Regions from separate parts of the Thalassotalea sp. LPB0316 genome, predicted to be linked through region 4. Evidence: predicted binding sites of a transcription regulator. Region 4 holds the regulator's gene; each other region holds the start of a gene.
What was found. The regulator FNR, encoded in region 4, switches genes on or off when oxygen is low (the NO sensors DNR and NnrR bind a similar motif). The targets are predictions, from matches to a motif close to TTGATCTAGATCAA.
Positions count from the first base shown of each region.

Region 1 (5,042 bases), 1.6 Mb from region 4:
TACTCCGATAATGCCAATTGCCAGAAAAATATTGGCAATAATAGCCCATTTAGCAGCGCGTTTTTGCAATTTTCCTTCACTTTTCATTACTAGCCATGTAGCACCAATAAAGCTGTAGGCTGCTGTTACGCAAATAGCTGATAACAAACAAAAAGCGAGGGCGAATGTTGAGTCGCTAAAACCAGTTACGTAACGGCCAAGCATATAGCCTTGGCAAAGCGTTGCTATTAATGATCCGGTTTTAAATGCTAAATCCCATTGTGCTTTATTTTTACTTGGTGCTTTTGTCCTGAAATCAAAAGAAACACCGCGTAAGATTAAACCAGCAAGCATGAGAGCCGTAGGTAAATAGAGCGCTTGAAAAATAATCGAATGTGCTTTTGGAAAAGCAATTAATATCAAGCCTATAGCGAGAACTAACCAGGTTTCATTTGCATCCCAAAATGGGCCAATTGAATAAATCATACTGTCTCGTTGTGACTGACTATCAAGAGGCAGTAATACTCCTACCCCTAAATCATAACCGTCTAAAATCGCATATACGACTAAAGACAAGCAGGTTAAAGCAATAAAGACGACAGGTAGCCAATCTACAGTAACGTCATTCATGTTAACTCTCCATCGCTGGTTGATTGTTATCTAGTATTGGTGATGTAGTTGTTGATTGACTTCCCTGTTCTAACTTAACAGCTCTATCGGCCATCACATAAAGCGTCCTGACGTAAGCAATAAGTAGAAAGACATATAGTGAAATATACAGTGTAAGTGACAATGCGATGTGCTCAGCGGGTGTGCTTGTGACAGCATCTTTTGTTTTTAAAACCCCAGTAACTAAATATGGCTGTCGACCAATTTCGGTTACATACCAGCCAGCTAATGTCGCAAGCCAACCAGAGAACGTCATCACAACTAGCAATCGTAAAGACCAAGTAGGGTATTGTTTTTTAATGACAAACAAATAACTACAAAGCCAGGCGCAGAGTAGCATCGCCATACCAATACCTACCATGATACGAAAGCTAAAGAATACGGGTGCAACCGGCGGATGCTCTCCAATAAACTCGTTGAGTCCTTGTATTTCACCATGTTGGTCATGCGTTAATATGAGGCTAGCCATGTAGGGAATCGCCACTTCAAAATGATTCTCTCTCGTTTTTTCATCAGGAATAGCGAATAGTAAAAGTGGTGCTCCTTTTTCTGTTTCCCATACACCTTCCATTGCTGCAACTTTAGCTGGCTGATGTTTGAAGGTGTTTAAACCATGTAAGTCACCAACAAAAATTTGTATAGGGATGATGATGGCCGCAAACAAAACTGAAAAGTTAAGGGCATACTTCACAGAATTTTTATTATCACCTTTGAGAAGTCGATACGCTGATATACCCGAGATTAAAAAGGCTGCGGTTAATGCAGAGGCAAGTACCATATGAGCCAACCGGTAGGGCATTGACGGATTAAATACGACATCAAACCAACTTGTTACATAAGCAACACCATCGCGCATTTCAAACCCCGCAGGTGTTTGCATCCAAGAGTCTAAAGCTAATATCCAAAATGCGGATAAACTCGTACCAATGGCGACCAGTAAAGTAGCTAATGTGTGGACACGGTTTGAAACTCTGTCCATACCAAATAACATGATTGATAAGAATGAGGCTTCAAGGAAGAAAGCGGTTAATACTTCATAGCCTAATAAGGGCCCAGCGATATTACCGACGGTTTCCATGTAACCAGGCCAGTTAGTACCAAACTGGAAAGACATAGTGATTCCACTCACAACGCCAATAGCAAAGGTTAAAGCAAATATTCTGACCCAAAAACGATAAACTTTGAGCCAGCTTTGGTCTTGGGTTTGGTTAAATCGAATTTTGAAAAAAAGCAATATCCAACAAAGCGCAATATTGATTGTCGGAAATAGGATGTGAAAGCTAATGTTGGCAGCGAATTGGATCCGTGACAGTATTAAGCTCATTTCATAGGGGGTATTAAAAAACGCTAACATCGCCACCTCCAAGGTGGATTAACTAAGAAACTAAGACTTTAATAGCTTGTCTTTGACGTCGAGTATTTTGCTGATACCCTCGCCAAGTTTTAACAAAGCAGACAACTTTTCAGAAGACATATTTTGCAGCTCATTTGACCACAAGATAATCATTTCCATGAGGTCGTGCATTTCTTGAATACGTTTTTGTGCGTATTGGTCAGCTTCGTTGCTTGGCTCAGACATCAAGGCATCGCGCAATGTTGTTAAGGTCGGATCGAGTTCACGTTTACGACGTTCAACAACAAGTGTTCTTGCTATTTCCCAAACATCGTTAGGAGCGGAAAAATACTCTTTGCGATCCCCCTGGATATGCTGAAGCCTAATGAGGTTCCAAGCCTTTAGCTCTTTTAAACCCATCGACACATTAGAGCGCGAAATCTGTAACGCTTCGCTAATTTGATCGGCATTTAATGGTTCTTCAGTGAGAACAATAAGTGCATACATTTGGCCTAATGTTCGATTTAAGCCCCAGCGAGAGCCCATTTCACCAAAGTGTAGGATCAGTGATTGTGTTATTTGAGTTGTCTTCATTTTTGTTGTTTCTGAATTTTCAGTAATTTCTGAAAATTGTAAAGCTTATTTGATTTATGTCAACAAAATGCGAGGATTTTTTGATGTTTTTTTGATCTGCTATGTTTAAAACGCTGATAAGGGAATTGGCAGACATAAAAAAAGGCTAACGAATATTATCGTTAGCCCTTTGTATTTTTTGACTTGAAGTTACTTATAGTAAGATAAACACTTATCAACTTCGTTGCGAGAACCCATAATCACTTCAACGCGTTGGTGAATATCAGTTGGCTCTATATCCATGATTGGGCCTTGGCTGGTCATTGCTTTACCACCGGCTTGTTCAACTAAGAAGCTCATAGGATTGGCTTCATACATCAAGCGTAATTTATACGGCTTTTCAGGGTTTTTGCTATCAGCTGGATAGGTGAAAATACCGCCTCGCGTTAATACGCGGTGAATGTCACCCACCATCGCGGCAATCCAACGCATATTAAAGTATTCACCACGTGGGCCGGATTCACCGGCAACTAAATCACCAATGTAGTCTTGCATTGGTTGTTCCCAAAACTGTTGGTTTGACATGTTAATGGCAAATTCACGGGTATCTGCTGGTACTTGTACGTTGCGCTCTACTAATAAGTAGCCACCGTGGGTTCTGTCTAAGACATAAAAATGCGTGCCGCTGCCCGTTGTCATCACTAGCATGGTTGATGGGCCGTACAATACATAACCTGCACATACTTGTTTGCGCCCTGCTTGCTTAAATTGGTCAGGATCGTCTGCGGCTAACTCTGGAATAGCTTCGTGAATTGAGAAAATCGTGCCGATTAATGAGTTGATATCGATATTTGAGCTGCCATCAAGTGGGTCAAATGAAACGATAAACTTGCCATCTTCTTCACCGGCTACTGAGGTGTCTTCTTCTTCTGAAGAAATGGCTTTAACAAAGCCTGATTCTAATAAGATATCTTTGATTAATTCATTGGCGACAACGTCGAGCTTTTTTTGAACTTCACCTTGAATGTTTTCATCAAGTGTTGAGCCCATTAAGCCGCCCAACTGGGCTTGGCTAACCCTAAAAGAAATTTCTTTAGTTGCTGCAAGGATGGTTTTAATTAAAGAGATCAAATCTAGAGGAACATTATCTTCACGTAATGCTGGGGCTAGTCGTTGCATCTTGGTACCTAATTGCCGTAGAGTGATGTAAATTTAGCTCGGTAAATTTGCGTGTTATTTAAAATGATCAAATCTACTGAAAGCTTTCAAAAAAAATTACAAAAAATTATACATCAATTTAGTGGTCGATTTCAGTAAAATAATAGGGAAACACATGAAATTTATTCGTCTATTTGCGTTGCTGTTCAGTGTCTTGGCATTGAATGTAAATGCGGAAACTTCTTTTAGTGACTTTGTTAACGGCAAAGAGCACCACCAAGGTTATTTTGATTTTTATGTCGATAACACCACCGGTCAAGTTTATCTGGCTATTGATAACTTCGACCAAGAGTTTTTGTTTCAAAGTAGTTTACCGAAAGGGGTTGGTTCCAATGATATCGGCTTAGATCGCGGCCAATTGGGCGATACCCGCATTGTGAAATTTGAGCGGGTTGGCGACAAGGTGTTCTTAAGGCAAGTAAATACTTACTACCGAGCAAACTCAACTAATGATCTCGAGCGCCAAGCGATTGAAGAAGCGTTTGCCAGTTCGGTGATTTGGGGCTTTAAAGTGGCTCAAGCTGGTGAAGGTGTTGTACTGATCGACTATACCCCATTTTTGATTTCAGATATCCACCAAGTCGCTAACCGATTATCGCAAACTAAACAGGGCAGCTTTAAAGCAGATAAAACTCGCAGTGGTTTTTATGCTAAACGCTCAAAAGCATTTCCAAAAAATACGGAATTAGAAGCAACCGTGACCTTTGTGGGCAAAGGCACAGGTGAGTATATTCGCTCGGTTTCACCTGAGCCAAATGCCGTCAGTGTTAATATGCATCACTCGTTAATTGAATTGCCTGACGACGGTTATAAACCGCGTGATTTTCATCCATATAGTGGCTTTTGGTCAGTCGCGCACGCTGACTATGCCTCAGCGATTGAGGAAGACATGATCAAGCGTGTTATCCCTCGTCACCGATTAGCAAAGCAAAACCCTAATGCGGAGTATAGTGAAGCAGTTGAACCTATTGTTTACTACCTTGATGCAGGTGTGCCTGAGCCAATTAAAAGTGCGTTAATTGATGGTGCCATGTGGTGGGATCAAGCTTTTGCAGCCGCTGGTTATAAAAACGCATTCCAAGTGAAAATGTTGCCACCAGAAGCCGATCCGATGGACGTGCGCTATAACGTTATTCAATGGGTGCATCGCGCTACCCGTGGTTGGTCTTACGGCGCCTCGGTTATTGATCCTCGCACCGGTGAAATTTTAAAAGGCCATGTTACGTTAGGGTCTTTGCGCGTGCGCCAAGATTATTTGATTGCGCTTGGC
Region 1 is NZ_CP062946.1:1,133,058-1,138,099, forward strand. Features, by position in the region: gene LP316_RS05025 (cytochrome d ubiquinol oxidase subunit II) at 1-609, opposite strand, end outside; gene LP316_RS05030 (cytochrome ubiquinol oxidase subunit I) at 611-2,002, opposite strand; gene LP316_RS05035 (GbsR/MarR family transcriptional regulator) at 2,033-2,575, opposite strand; gene LP316_RS05040 (class 1 fructose-bisphosphatase) at 2,765-3,733, opposite strand; gene LP316_RS05045 (zinc-dependent metalloprotease) at 3,888-5,042, shown strand, end outside.
Region 1: the regulator FNR is predicted to act here: its motif matches at 2,625-2,638, upstream of LP316_RS05035 (GbsR/MarR family transcriptional regulator).

Region 2 (5,042 bases), 1.4 Mb from region 4:
TATTTAAAAATTGACAAAATTTAAAGGTGGACTTTAATATGATTATATTAAAGTTCTTTAAAAACCATGTGGTTAGCTTATCTCAAGACGATTAAGTCAGATGAACGGTAGGATCTACGATCTAACCTTGGGGCTATCATTCTTATGCTACATTAGTGATTCTTGTTGTCGTTTAATAAAATTCAGGCATAAAAAAACACCTATAAAGGTGTTGATGCTTTCTATTGAATAAAAAATGGGGTGGCTAATGGGACTTGAACCTCACGGATTAATTTAGGGGTATCACCCGTGATTCTTGTTGTCGTTTAATAAAATTCAGATATAAAAAAACACCTATTCAGGTGTTGATGCTTTCTATTGAATAAAAAGTGGGGTGGCTAATGGGACTTGAACCCACGACAACCGGAATCACAATCCGGGGCTCTACCAACTGAGCTATAGCCACCACAAAGGTTTGACTAACTTGATTAAGTTAGGACGCGGATTTTAAAGAGTAAACTTGAGAAGATCAAGACAAAAATACAATAACCGTGAATTAAAATCTCGAATACATAGAGCTAGCTAGCCCAAGCGATATGAAAAAAATGTTTCCTAACCATATACAAAACAAAATCAGTGGTTAATACTGACAAAAACGACGCTTAATCACGAACCGTTATGTCATTAGAAAACCTCTTAAACCAATTAAAAAATCAACAATCTTTGCCACCTGTCGAGTCTTGGGATCCCGACTACTGTGGTGAAATTGATTTGGTGATCAAAAGCGATGGAGCTTGGTTTTATCAAGGTACCCCTTTTAAGCGAATGAACATGGTCAAGTTATTTGCTTCCGTCATAAAAAAAGAAGCTGACGAATACTTTCTCGTGACGCCTGTTGAAAAAATTAAAATAAAGGTCGAGCTATACCCGTTTTTAATCACCCAATGGAGTTGGCAAGATGAGTCAAAGTCACAGATGTTACTATCAACAAACTTAGATGACACCTTTATTCTAGGCCAGGAGCACCCATTAACTATTGATCATGACGGCAATCTAGTGGTCAATGTTAGGCGTAACCTTCAAGCACTTGTACACCGAAACGTTTATTACCAGTGGGTTGAAGAAGCGCAAGTTAGTGATGATGAAAAATCGCTGGTTTTACACAGCGACGATCAAACCTTTGTCTTAGGTGATTTATAGTCTTTTTTTGGGCCAAATCGCAAGTAATATGGCACCAAACCAGAAAATCAAATCACTCGTGAAAAGCGCTGCTGGTTTAAATGGCGCTTCATATAAGCGTCAAAACTCATACAAATGTTACGAATCAATAAACGGGCACGTGGTGAGACCATAATCGTTGTATTAGCGTTGTCCACTAGGCCATCATCGATAAAGGTTTGCAATGAAGTTAATTCCTGGTCAAAGTAACGATCAAATTCGATATTGTGCTTCGCTTCAATGGCTTGCTTATCCAAAAACAGGTTGCACATCAATTCGCGAATAACATCACCGCGAATCAGATCGTCTTTTGATAGCGCAATGCCTTTTTCTAACGCGTGTTCACGCTCGTCAATTGCTTGGTAATATGGTGTCAAGTCCTTGATATTTTGGCTAAAGCTATTACCTATCGCACTGATTGATGAAACACCTAGGCCTAACAAATCACACTCACCTTTTGTCGTATAACCTTGGAAGTTGCGATGTAATCGACCAAGCTTTTGCGCCATAGATAGTTCATCTGTTGGCTTCGCAAAATGGTCCATACCAATGAAGTCATAACCGTAGTCAGTCAGTGTTTCAATCGCCTGGCGCATAAGGTTAAGTTTAGCATCAGCATCTGGTAGCCACTCGTCTTTTAATTTTCGCTGAGCAGCAAAACGGCTTGGCAAATGAGCGTAACTAAATAGCGAAATGCGATCGACATCAAATGCTTTAACTTGTGCTAAAGTTTTGGCAAAGGTGTCTTGATTTTGATGCGGTAAACCGTAAATTAAATCAACGTTGACCGAATCAAACTCAAGGGCTTTTGCACGAGCGATGAGTTGCCCAATAAACTCAGTAGATTGCACGCGGTTAATCGCTTCTTGCACCTTGCTATCAATATCTTGAACACCGATGCTGATACGGTTAAAGCCTAGCGCTCTTAACTCATCAATTTTATCGACTTCAATTTCACGCGGATCGATTTCAATACTCAGTTCGGCTTGCTCGATAAAGTCAAAACGCTGTTTTAAGACATTAATTAAACGCGTTAATTGTGCATTGGTTAAAAAACTAGGCGTCCCGCCACCTAAATGGAGTTGACGCACGTGGTATTTCTTAAATAGCGGTGCGCGGTGACCAATTTCTTTGATCAGATAATCTAGGTAAATATCTGCTTTGTCTTGGTGACGAGTAACAATTTTATTACAGCCGCAGTAGTAGCAAAGACTATGACAAAATGGGATGTGAACGTAGAGCGATAATTCATCAGTTGATGACTGTTCAATAGCCTTGATTAACTCAGTTTCATCAAAGCTTTCGTCAAACTCTAACGCGGTGGGATAAGACGTATATCGAGGCCCACTGGTATTGTATTTCGCAAGTAATGCTTTATCGAAAAAGTGGCTGATATTTGTTGTCATGATAAATGATTAACCCTGAGTAGAAGTGTTAACATTTTATCAAAAAAAAGGGATTAAAAGTGTTGATCAAACGCAACAAAAGGTAACTTTTGTTGCGTTTTTTCTGGCTGCTATGCGGCTTTTTCCGCACAACGAATACATTGAATGGCAGCTGGCTGCACTTCTAAACGTTTTGGCGCAATATCTTCGCCACACGTTTGGCAAGTACCGTAGGTACCTTGTTCGATGCGGTTGATTGCGTTACTCAACTGTTGAATTTCAACCTTGGCTTCAGACTCTAGTGCATTAAGCACTTCATCGTTTTCACGCTCACTAGCTAGCTCCGCCCAATCGCTTTCGTTGGCTTTGGCAAAATCATTGTGAATTGCTTCTATGCGTTGCTGTAATTCAACAATACGTTTAGTAAATTGTGCTTTTAATTCTTGTGTCATAGCCACCTCAGTTACAGGTATCTATCTCACACGTCGTTTGCTAAATAGGCTAAGCGTTCCGTTGTGTATTGATGTAATAGTGGTAATGTTTTACCAATATCATCAACACATGCGGCTTCTATTTTCATTCGCTCGACATCTTGCTTCATGCGGTCGCGTTTAGCCATTTGCTTACGTTCATCTAAAATAGATAAATGTTTAATTTGATTATATAAATTAAATATAGCAGGAAATTCATTATCCAGCTGATTACTCAACTTAAGTGAATCTAATAACACACTTAAGCGCCAGCAACCTTCGCTATAATCACACTGTTCTTCTTGCATTGCTTTGACGATGATCAAAACACTTTGCAAAACTTTTCTATCATGGCTAGCTAACGCTTTTTCATGAGCAACTTTCCGCGCTGCTTGCTGCTCTTTTTGTTTTTTTAACAACCACAGTAATCTACCTGCGTATATCGACAAACCCAGAACAATCGCACAGGCTACGCCCACTAGTAATATCATCATGGTACTATTCACTAATTACTCAAAGTCAAATTTATCATCATTAAATTTTTGCCAAAGCGCGTCTTCTGACAACGGCTCGTCATCACTTTCTACAGCGTCTTCCTCATCGTGATCAATACCTAACTTATCACTGATTTCTTGATGTCGTGCCATCAGCTTGTTGTACAAATCAACTTCATGCGCTTGTAAGGCCTGATCGTGATCCATTTTTTCAACAATCGATAACAGCTCTGGGTGCTGCTCAATTTGTTCGAGCTCTTGCCATAATTTGGCATCGGCTGACTCAGTTGCATTTACCGCGATAACTTTAGGTAAAATAGACGGCTTAACCGACTTTACCTGAGTTGTTGGCGTAGTTGTTTTGATTAACGCAATTGGCTTTTTACTGCCAATACGTGTGTCTTTATTGGTTTGGTTTGATTGCGCTTGTTTTTTACTGGTAACTTGTTGGCGAGTGCCCGGCTTGTTACCCGTTTTTTTGCGAATGCGTTTTTCAACATCAAACGTGCTATTCGCATCGGTCTTAATTACACCGCTACTGCCTCGACCGGGCTTTCTTGATTTTTTCTTTCGTGTCATATCGTCACACTCAATTTTAGAACTCTCAGGTTATGGTGGTTATTTTACGATATTCAAGACTAAATGGGCAGTGAATAAACAAGTAAACCCCAGAAAGGAAAAAAGCGATGACATAGTCATCGCTTTCGTGGAAAAAATTGCTCACTTGGCAATTGAAATACTCCAAAATCTCGGTGGTGTCCTACCTATAAAATACTATCCCTGTTTATTCTGACATTTCCTGTTTTTATTATTAATTTCCGTACAAGCTTTTATTGTTTTCGGTCATCCTAACGCTTTTTTATTAGTTCCTTTCAAGCCCTCCTGGACTAGAAGTATTCAACCTTGAATCTTGAGTAAACCATCCGTGTTTCTAAATGCATCTACGTAATGTTGATATCTTGCTTCCTTCGCAAAAGTGCCATCCGTGTTGTTAGTTAGCTAGCGTTTAGCTGGTTAATACTTTACTGATATATTTTTGTACTACAAGCACTTAATCACAAATTTATTACATTTTTTTACATTTAAGTAATATCTATCTGTTTTTATTACATAAAAAAAGTGATCGTTTTTTATCCAATTCTCGTAATCTTTATGCTTTTAATTCCTTGAAGAAATTAAAAGCATAATAAAAATTCCAAAATAAAATAAAAAAACTAGTTATTCTCATGTAGCCAAGCAGCGTGAGTTGGTGCCACTTTAGTTTCGGCCCACTCTTCAACCATCAATGGTGCAACGCGTTTTAGTTCAGCCATTTGTTCTGGTGTGCCATAATTCGCTGCAATTTCTAAACGATGACCATTTGGATCAAAGAAGTAAATAGATTTAAAAACACCGTGATTAACTGGCCCTAAAACGTCAACGCCTTTGCTAACGAGTTCTTCTTTCGCGTTAACTAGCGCATCGATATTTTCAACTTCTAGCGCAATGTGCTGAAC
Region 2 is NZ_CP062946.1:539,712-544,753, forward strand. Features, by position in the region: tRNA gene LP316_RS02415 (tRNA-His) at 370-445, opposite strand; gene LP316_RS02420 (DUF1285 domain-containing protein) at 658-1,179, shown strand; gene hemN (oxygen-independent coproporphyrinogen III oxidase) at 1,227-2,603, opposite strand; gene LP316_RS02430 (TraR/DksA family transcriptional regulator) at 2,714-3,034, opposite strand; gene LP316_RS02435 (DUF2489 domain-containing protein) at 3,061-3,546, opposite strand; gene yihI (Der GTPase-activating protein YihI) at 3,562-4,125, opposite strand; gene LP316_RS02445 (VOC family protein) at 4,761-5,042, opposite strand, start outside.
Region 2: the regulator FNR is predicted to act here: its motif matches at 2,666-2,679, upstream of hemN (oxygen-independent coproporphyrinogen III oxidase).

Region 3 (5,042 bases), 1.7 Mb from region 4:
CCAAGTTTGCGAGAAAAGTATGTTGAAGTTCAGGAGCTTATTCGCACGCAAGTGAGCGATTTACTCATTTCATTACGCGACGTAAACATGATTTCGTTTGAAGATGAAGAGTTGCCTGATTTAGTCAGTGTGTTGCGGATTGTTAACACGTTCTGGTTGAGTTTTTACCAAACACAAAACTTACATCCAAATATTGATTCGTCAGTGTTTATTGAAGGTGTATTAAAAATCTTTGCTTTAATTCGCCCGTACACGACACCGGCAGCATTACCTGAATTTATTAAAGCGCGTGACTTATACCTCAAGCGTCACCAAGAGATGCAAACGGTTGCTTAAGTGCTTTGGTAACCTGCTAATAAGTGTTGCCAATCAGACTCTTGCCAATAAAACTCGCTTAGGCGAGTTTTTTCTTTTCTGAAGGAGCGCAACAAGCGATCAAGATTCGCGCGCTGCCATGTCTCATTGCATTTGCGTTGTTCACCGCGATCAAAGTCGATAAGCCAAACTTTATCACCTTGGTCGAGTAAAATGTTATGGCAGTTTAAATCGTCGTGATAAACCCCTAATTGATGAAAGGATTTGATAGTGCTGCCTATGGCTTGCCACTGATTTTCAGTTAGCGGGCGATTTGCTAATATGCTGACGACATCGTTGGCATTTTTAATTCGCTCGGTGATGAGATCCGCGCTGTAACACAGGCCATATTTTCTAATACCGATAGCAATAGGTGCCGGGCAGGGTAAACCATGTGCTTTCATGTACACCAAGAGTTCGAACTCGCGCTTAGCTCGGGTGTGTTCGATGCCTAAGAATACGTATTTATCTTTGATGAGCTTGCCAATTAAACCACCGCGATAGTAATGCTTTAATACCCATTGCTGCTGATTGTGTTCAACAAAGTAAGTGGTGCCACGCCCTTGAGCAGTGCCACTAATGGCATTTTTACTCAGCCAGAATTGGGGTGAAAAAATTGCCATATCAGCTTCTGCCAATTTGGACTCATCAAATGCTAAGTAACATTTTGAGCTTTTAACAACTTTTATCTGACCTGACTTTTCAATTGCATTGGGATTCACAGGGTAATAGCTTCTCTATTTTATATCTGCGCCTATTGTGGTTTTTCCCATCTGCTAGGTCAATTGGAATTAAACCATTTTTTCACTTGGTATCAGTATTTGCTTGCGCTAGATCAATGAAGATTCTGCTTTGGTAGGTACTATGAAGGCAACAAAGATAACATTAAGGGTAAACAAGATGTCTATTGAAAAGCACGATCTACACCACGAGTTTCCAGAGTTTCATGATGAGATCCACGACTTAAAAATGAATGATGCTCACTTTGCAAGACTATTTAAAGAGTACCATGAAGTAAACAAAGAAGTGATCCGCATTGAAGAAGGTGTTGAAAACACCACAGATCAGTATCTAGAAGAACGCAAGCTCAAGCGTCTTAATTTAAAAGACAACCTATTTGTTATGCTGAAAAAGCAACAAGAACAAGCGTAAGTTTCTCTCTAAGGGCTTACTGGTAAAGTAAGCCGGCAGTTATAGCTATAAGCAACTAATAACAATAACAAAGACCATTGGCCAATACTTAGTTTACTAGGTGTTGGCTTATTTTTTGGTGGGTTGTCACTAATGCTCCTTGATTTTGGTTGACGACCTTACGAGCGTTGTCACCAAGTGCTTGGCTACGCTCGGGGTTGGCAAGTAAATAACAAACCTGCTCACTCAATTGAGTTTGATAATTCACTGGTGCGATACCTTCAGTTAATTGGATAATTGCCCCGCCATTGAGCATGTTAGTCATCACTTGTTTGAAATTTGACATATTGGGGCCAACAATAATCGGCTTGTGATAAAAAGCTGGCTCTAATGGGTTGTGACCACCTACTTGGCTAAAGCTGCCACCCATAGTAACAACATCGGCAAGCTTAAATGCCGCCATTAATTCACCTAAACTATCAAGTAGCCATACTTGATGGTCGGCTAGAACCGACGCTGCTGTGCTGCGCCTTACGGTGTTAAATTGCGCTTGGCATAGTGTCGCGATTTCTTCAAAACGCTCAGGGTGTCTTGGGACTAATATCAACAGCAAATCAGGTTGTGTTTTTAAGATTTCGCTCAATGCGCCTAAAACAATTTTTTCGTCACCTGGGTGAGTGCTGGCAACCAGCCAAACAGGTCGTTTGGTTGTAATTAATTGATCAAGCTGCTGCTGCTTTTCTATGACATCCTCTGATAGGACAATATCGTATTTGAGATTGCCCGATACCTGCGTGATGTTAGTTGGGGCCCCTAAGGCAAGAAAGTTTTCTTGGTTATCAATACTCTGGCACAGAATATCATCGAAATTCTGTAAGCACGGTGTGATCAACCAAGTTAGCTTGCGATAGCTTTTCATTGAATTATTCGATAACCGACCATTGATTAATTGTAAATGGATACCTTGATGGCGCGCTTGCTGTATCAAATTCGGCCAGAGTTCTGTTTCCATGACGACTAAGCTTTTAGGCGCGAGGGTTTTGAGAAAAACATAGCTCGACAATGGGTTATCGATAGGTAAGTAAACGTGTTGTACCCGATCGCCAAATAATTTTTTGACCTGCTCTGAGCCCGTTGGTGTAAATGTCGTGAAGGTGATCGGTGTTTCGGGGTGAGTCAGCAATAACTTTTGTACCAAAGCTTTTAGTGCTAATACCTCGCCAACACTCGAGGCGTGAATAATAAGGCCACCTTTTGCTAAACCTTTGGGTAGAATACCTAAGCGCTCAATAAGTCGATGGCGATAGGCTGTTTGACGTGTTGAGCGAATAATTAAAGCGAGCAAAAGTACTGGTGTTAAAAGTAACATCAGCAGGCGATAGCAAAGCAAAGCGAAGAAGTATTTCAAAAACGACTCATTGGATGATTGTTGATATCAAGCAGTATAACGAAGTCTGATATCGCTCAACAAGCGTGAAAATGTCCAAGCCTCTGCTATCATTGCTTTAATTGGCAAAAATGATGAACAAATCGAACAGTTTTATTGATAAAACTAACAGATAAGCATGTGCTTTTTATTTGGTTATCGCGTAAAATTCGCTAAAAATGATGCCTAGTTCGCATAATAAAATGCGGTTGGGTGGCTATTATCACAAATTATTTACAACGAGGCGGTTATGTCATCGAATTTTTATCAGTATTTGCAACAGCAAATTGACCAAGTAAAAGAAGAAGGTTTGTACAAAGACGAACGCGTTATAACCACTGCTCAACAGGCGGCAATAGCCGTTGCGTCTGGCGAACAGGTGATTAACTTTTGTGCTAACAACTACTTAGGATTAGCAAATCACCCGTCATTGATTGAAGCGGCAAAAGCAGGCTTAGACGACCACGGTTTTGGTATGGCATCTGTGCGTTTTATTTGTGGTACGCAAGACATTCACAAAACCTTAGAGCAAAAATTAAGTGACTTCCTCGGCATGGAAGACACCATTTTATATTCGTCTTGTTTCGATGCTAACGCTGGTTTATTTGAAACCTTATTAGGACCAGAAGATGCCATTATCAGTGACGCCTTAAATCACGCATCTATTATCGATGGTGTACGTTTGTGTAAAGCTAAACGCTTTCGCTATGCAAACAACGATTTAACCGAGCTTGAAGCCTGCTTAAAAGCTGCTGATGAAGCCGGTGCACGCTATAAACTGATTGCTACTGATGGCGTGTTTTCGATGGACGGCGTTATTGCCAACCTAAAAGGTATTTGTGATTTAGCCGATAAGTACAATGCATTAGTCATGGTTGATGATTCACACGCGGTTGGTTTTGTCGGCGAACAAGGTCGTGGCAGTCACGAATATTGTGATGTTATGGGGCGCGTTGACATTATTACCGGCACGCTTGGCAAAGCTATGGGCGGTGCTTCTGGCGGCTATACCTCTGCGAAAAAAGAAATCGTTGAGTGGCTGCGTCAGCGCTCTCGTCCGTATTTATTTTCAAACTCATTAGCACCAGCGATTGTGAGTGCATCGATTCGTGTTTTAGACTTGTTAGCCGAAGGTGATGAGCTGAGAAAAACACTAAAAGATAACGCCAAATACTTCAGAGAAAACATGGAAGCGGCTGGCTTTACTTGTGCCGGTGCCGACCACGCCATTGTGCCGGTTATGCTAGGCGATGCCAAGGTTGCCAGTGAAATGGCAAATCGCTTATTGGCCGAAGGTATTTACGTGATTGGTTTCTCTTTCCCTGTCGTACCGAAAGGACAGGCGCGAATTCGCACGCAAATTTCAGCTGCTCACACTAAAGCACAGCTAGATAAAGCGATTGAAGCTTTTGTGCGTATTGGCAAAGAAATGGCTGTTATTGCTTAGGCATAAGACAAAGCTAGTAGGTACGTATTTACTAGCAATTTAAATCGTTAAATATTTGAGATTAATGACATGAAATCATTAGCTAAGTTGCACGCCAAAGAAGGCATTTGGATGACTGACTCACCCAAGCCGGAAATGGGGCACAATGACTTATTAATAAAGATTAATAAAACCGCAATTTGTGGTACCGATATTCATATCTACAACTGGGACGAATGGTCGCAAAAAACGATTCCCGTCCCTATGGTTGTTGGCCATGAATACGCGGGTGTGGTTGTTGATATGGGCCAAGAAGTGAAAGGCTTTAGTGTTGGCGATCGCGTTTCGGGTGAAGGCCATATTACCTGTGGCCACTGTCGTAACTGTCGCGGTGGTCGCACCCATTTATGTCGCAACACTGTTGGTGTAGGCGTGGACCGCGAAGGTTCATTTGCTGAATACTTAGTGATCCCTGCGTTTAACGCTTTTAAATTACCTGATGAAATCTCAGATGATTTAGCCGCGATTTTTGACCCGTTTGGCAATGCAGTTCATACCGCATTATCGTTCGATTTAGTCGGTGAAGATGTGTTGATCACTGGCGCTGGTCCGATTGGTATTATGGCTGCCGCAGTAGCAAAACACGTTGGTGCTCGCCATGTCGTCATTACCGATGTTAATGAGTATCGCCTTGAACTTGCTCGA
Region 3 is NZ_CP062946.1:896,808-901,849, forward strand. Features, by position in the region: gene LP316_RS03990 (TetR/AcrR family transcriptional regulator) at 1-336, shown strand, start outside; gene LP316_RS03995 (3-deoxy-D-manno-octulosonic acid kinase) at 333-1,076, opposite strand; gene LP316_RS04000 (YdcH family protein) at 1,255-1,506, shown strand; gene waaA (lipid IV(A) 3-deoxy-D-manno-octulosonic acid transferase) at 1,595-2,893, opposite strand; gene LP316_RS04010 (glycine C-acetyltransferase) at 3,162-4,358, shown strand; gene tdh (L-threonine 3-dehydrogenase) at 4,428-5,042, shown strand, end outside.
Region 3: the regulator FNR is predicted to act here: its motif matches at 1,180-1,193, upstream of LP316_RS04000 (YdcH family protein).

Region 4 (5,042 bases):
CCACATTACGCCGTATCTTGCTGTTATAGGTATGTCAGCAAGTTCTATTTTGGTGGTAACTAACTCATTGAGGTTATTGAAATGACGGTAATCTATGTTCTGATCCCAATCGCGGTCTTGTTGACTATTATTGGTATTTACCTGTTCTTTTGGGCAGTAAAGTCTGAACAGTTTGACGATCTTGAAAAGGAAGGAATGAGCATCCTTTACGACGAAGACAAACAAGCTTCAAATGACACGACTAAGCCGACAGAGAATACGCCAAAAGATCCGCATGAGCTTTGATTATTTATCGGCATTTGTTGTTGGTTTATTAGGTGCTGGTCATTGCCTAGGCATGTGTGGTGGCATCACAGGTATGCTAACCAATGCAATTGGTCCGGATGCCTCCCATCAAAAACTAAAACTCGTCGTCGGCTACCATCTCGGCCGCTTATCGTCTTATGGTTTAATTGGTGCTATTGTTGGCTTTAGCAGTTCTTTAGCGGTAAAAAGTGGCGGGATTAATGCTAATTTTCTGCATATACTCTCGGCTATTTTCTTAATATTGCTCGGTTTTTATATTGCCCAATGGTGGCAGGTCGTTGGTAAAATCGAGCTTATCGGCAAAAAACTCTGGCAGTACATTGCGCCATTAGCGAAACACTTCCTGCCCGTTCGAACCCCGCTGCAAGCATTGGGCCTTGGTGCGTTGTGGGGTTGGTTACCTTGCGGTCTAGTTTATTCAATGTTGACGTGGGCACTAGCTAGCGGCAGTGCGATGAACGGTGGCCTGATATTAATATGCTTTGGTCTTGGTACATTACCAGCACTTATTTCAATGTCTTATGGTATTGATTATGTTCAATCGTTAATGCGCAATAGTTTGTTACGCAAATGTACTGGCTTGGCAATGATTGCTTATGGTGGTTACACCTTACTCATTGCATCTACACAACTGATTAATTAGAATACCGTCATTAAAGGATTTATCGCTAGGTCATTCATGTCATCAAAAAATTGCGCCACTCAACAGCACATCCATTGCCAAAATTGCAGTATTAGTGAGCTTTGCTTACCTTTTTCCTTAAATGATCAAGAGCTCGACTTGCTCGATAAAATCATTGACAGAAAAAAGCCCGTGCACAAAGGTGACAAATTATTCCAAAATGGTGAACCATTGAATTCACTTTTTGCAGTGAGAACAGGCACCTTTAAAACCTACATTATTGACAGCCAAGGTGAAGAGCAAATTACGGGGTTTCACCTACCAGGAGATTTGCTTGGTTTTGATGCGATCGCCAATAAAACTCACCCGAGTTTTGCCCAAGCGCTAGAGACGGCAATGGTCTGTGAAATTCCTTTCACGACGCTCGACCTACTGTCAAACAATATGCCGAAATTACGAACGCAAATCTATCGTTTGATGAGTGACGAAATAAAAACCGACCAAGAAATGTTATCTTTGCTCAACAGAAAGAACGCTGAACAGCGGTTAGCGACTTTTATCGCCATGTTAAGTAACCGTCAGAAAGCTCGTGGTTTATCACCGTATGAATTCAGACTGTCAATGACACGCGGTGATGTAGGGAATTATTTAGGCTTAACAGTAGAAACGATTTCTCGATTGTTAAATCGTTTTGATAAACAAGGCCTGTTAACCGTTAACGGTAAGTTTATTACGATCAACGATATTGATGAACTAGCTCAATTAGCGGGTATGTAATACTCGCTAGTTTGCTCCCTCCCGCTTTTTCTGAATTTCTCCTATACTAAGCATCAGTAGCAAGAATTTTCTTATGCTAAATTTTGATTTATAACAAAGCTTTAAGCTATATTCTTTGTCATAGTAGCGTTAACACTTTGTTGAATCGGTATAAAATAATGGAAAAATATCAGAACCTTTTAGTGGTCATTGACCCAACACAAGAACGTCAAAAAGCACTTGAGCGTGCGATCGAGTTAGCTCATAAAAACAACGCTAAGATCACGGCATTCTTGTCGATATTTGATTTCTCCTATGAAATGACAACCATGTTATCGAGTGATGAGCGCGAAACGATGCGAGGTTCGGTGATAGAGAGCAGAACACAGTGGATCAAAGATCTGATTGCAACGCTTGAAACCGATAAATTAGTTATCGATATCAAGGTTGTTTGGCACAACCGTCCATTCGAAGCCATTTTAGAACAAGTTGAAAACGAAAATTTTGACCTAGTGATAAAAGGAACTCATGAGCACGACAAACTTAAAGCCGTTATTTTTACGCCAACCGACTGGCATATATTGCGCAAATGCCCTTGTCCTGTACTTTTGGTAAAAGAGCATTCATGGCCGGAAAATGGCAATATTCTAGCCGCTATTAATGTCGGTAGCGACGAAGCTGAACACATCGCTTTAAATGACAAAATTACCGAAGAAGCCAAAAACTTAGCGCGTATTATCAACGCTAATGCTAACTTAGTTAATTCATTTCCGGGTACACCTGTTAATATCGCCATTGAAATACCCGAATTTAACGCGAACGAATATAACGACAATGTAAAAAGTCATCATGTCCATGCCATGCAAGAACACGCTAAAAAGTTTGGTATTGATGAAGCCCATACGTATGTCAAAGAAGGATTGCCTGAAGATGTGATTGAAAGTATGGCTAAAGAGCTCGATGCTGAGTTAGTTATTCTAGGAACTATCGGCCGAACAGGCATCTCAGCTGCGCTCATTGGCAATACTGCAGAGCATGTCATCGACCGATTAAATTGTGACGTTTTAGCACTTAAACCAGATGGTTTTAATTAATACCAAGTGAATCAAATATTTGATCACAAGCAGAAATATGTTCGCAGCGTATTTCTGCTTTTTTTGTTTTTTATTTCCCTGTTTTAATCGGGTATAATGCGCGCCAAATTTCTCGGGTATTCCTATAAATGACTGAACTAACCGCTGTTGAAAAAACACAATTAACTAAGTTAGAAAAAAAGCTACGCCGCAATGTCGGGCAAGCTATTGCACAATATAATATGATCGAAGATGGCGATCGCATTATGGTGTGTTTATCCGGTGGTAAAGACAGTTATGCCCTGCTTGCCATTTTAATGATTTTACAAAAGCAAGCGCCAATTAACTTTTCACTAGTGGCGGTCAACCTTGATCAAAAGCAGCCTGGTTTTCCAGAACATGTTTTACCCCAATATTTAGAGAGCTTGGGGGTTGAGTACAAAATAGTTGAAGAAGACACCTATGGCATAGTAAAAGAAAAGATCCCAGAAGGTAAAACGACTTGTAGTTTGTGTTCTCGTTTACGCCGTGCCGTACTTTATAAAACAGCTAAAGCTTTAGGTGCAACTAAAGTGGCGTTAGGACATCACAGAGATGACATGATAGAAACCATGATGCTAAATATGTTCTACGGCGGCAAATTAAAATCGATGCCACCTAAACTGGTATCTGATAATGGTGAGCACGTGGTTATTCGCCCTTTAGCGTTTTGTAAAGAAAGTGAGTTGATCCAATACAGTGAATTAAAGAAATTTCCAATTATTCCATGCAACTTGTGTGGCTCTCAACCCAATTTACAGCGCCAGAATATCAAACAAATGCTCAATGATTGGCATGATAAATTTCCCGGTCGAATTGAGTCCATGTTCACGGCAATGCAAAACATCGTACCTTCTCACCTTTGCGACAGTGAATTGTTCGACTTTAAATCAATGAGTACAGACTCTGAGATTGTTGATGGCGGAGATATCGCATTCGACGAGCCAGAAATAGCCCAACAAAGCGTTGAGCAATCGTTAAATTCAAACGAGTTACAGCAAGTCAACATCATTAATATCAGCTAGTTGAACGACAACTAGCTTTTTATAACCCACACAATCAAACGGAATAAGTACATGCTTGAACAATGGTTTCAACTAAAGGCACACAATACCAATTTTAAAAAAGAAGTTATTGCCGGTATTACCACTTTTCTCACCATGGCTTATATCATCTTTATCAACCCTGCGATGCTTGCTGACGCCGGAATGGATAGAGATGCCGTGTTTGTTGCAACCTGTTTAGCTGCCGCTATTGGTTGTTTTATTATGGGATTTGTCGCCAATTATCCTATCGCACTTGCTCCGGGTATGGGGTTAAATGCCTTTTTCACCTATACCGTAGTCCTTGATATGGGCTATAGCTGGCAGGTTGCGCTTGGTGGCGTATTCTTTTCTGGTCTCATCTTTATCCTATTAAGTCTTTTTAACATTCGCGAATGGATAATTAACTCAATACCGCAGTCATTGCGCTTTGGTATTGCTGCAGGTATCGGCCTATTTTTGGCGTTTATCGCGTTAAAAAATGCTGGTTTTATCGTTGATAACCCGGCGACACTTGTAACTTTAGGCGACATTACTGCGGTAGAACCTGTGCTCGCGGCTATTGGTCTATTCTTAATTGTTGGCCTGGTAAAGCGCGGTATTAACGGCGCTGTGATGTTGTCAATTTTAGTGATTACTGCAATTGCGATTTTGATTGGTAAGGTGCAATACGACGGTATTGTATCGATGCCACCAAGCTTAGCACCGACATTTATGCAGTTAGATATTAGCGGTGCTTTTGAGGTCGGCATGATCAGCGTTGTCTTTGCTTTTTTATTCGTTGATTTATTCGATACATCGGGCACCCTTATTGCGGTTGCACAACGCGGTAACTTACTCGCTGAAGATGGCACTTTACCAAGGTTAGGAAAAGCATTACTGGCAGATTCAAGTGCAACCGTAGCCGGTTCAATGCTTGGCACCTCAACGACAACAAGTTATGTCGAAAGCACTGCTGGTGTTGCTGCAGGTGGTCGTACAGGATTAACCGCTATTACCGTTGGCGTGCTATTTTTATTGTCTTTATTTTTCTCGCCACTCGCTGGCATCATTCCAGCTTACGCGACTTCAGGCCCTTTATTTTATGTGGCAGTGTTAATGTTAGCTGGCTTAGTTAATATCCATTGGGATGATTTATCAGAAGCCGTCCCCGTAGCGGTTATATGTATAACTATGCCATTAACATTTTCAATCGCTCACGGC
Region 4 is NZ_CP062946.1:2,705,390-2,710,431, forward strand. Features, by position in the region: gene LP316_RS12130 (heavy metal translocating P-type ATPase) at 1-85, shown strand, start outside; gene ccoS (cbb3-type cytochrome oxidase assembly protein CcoS) at 82-285, shown strand; gene LP316_RS12140 (sulfite exporter TauE/SafE family protein) at 275-949, shown strand; gene fnr (fumarate/nitrate reduction transcriptional regulator Fnr) at 986-1,705, shown strand; gene uspE (universal stress protein UspE) at 1,864-2,778, shown strand; gene ttcA (tRNA 2-thiocytidine(32) synthetase TtcA) at 2,907-3,821, shown strand; gene LP316_RS12160 (NCS2 family permease) at 3,873-5,042, shown strand, end outside.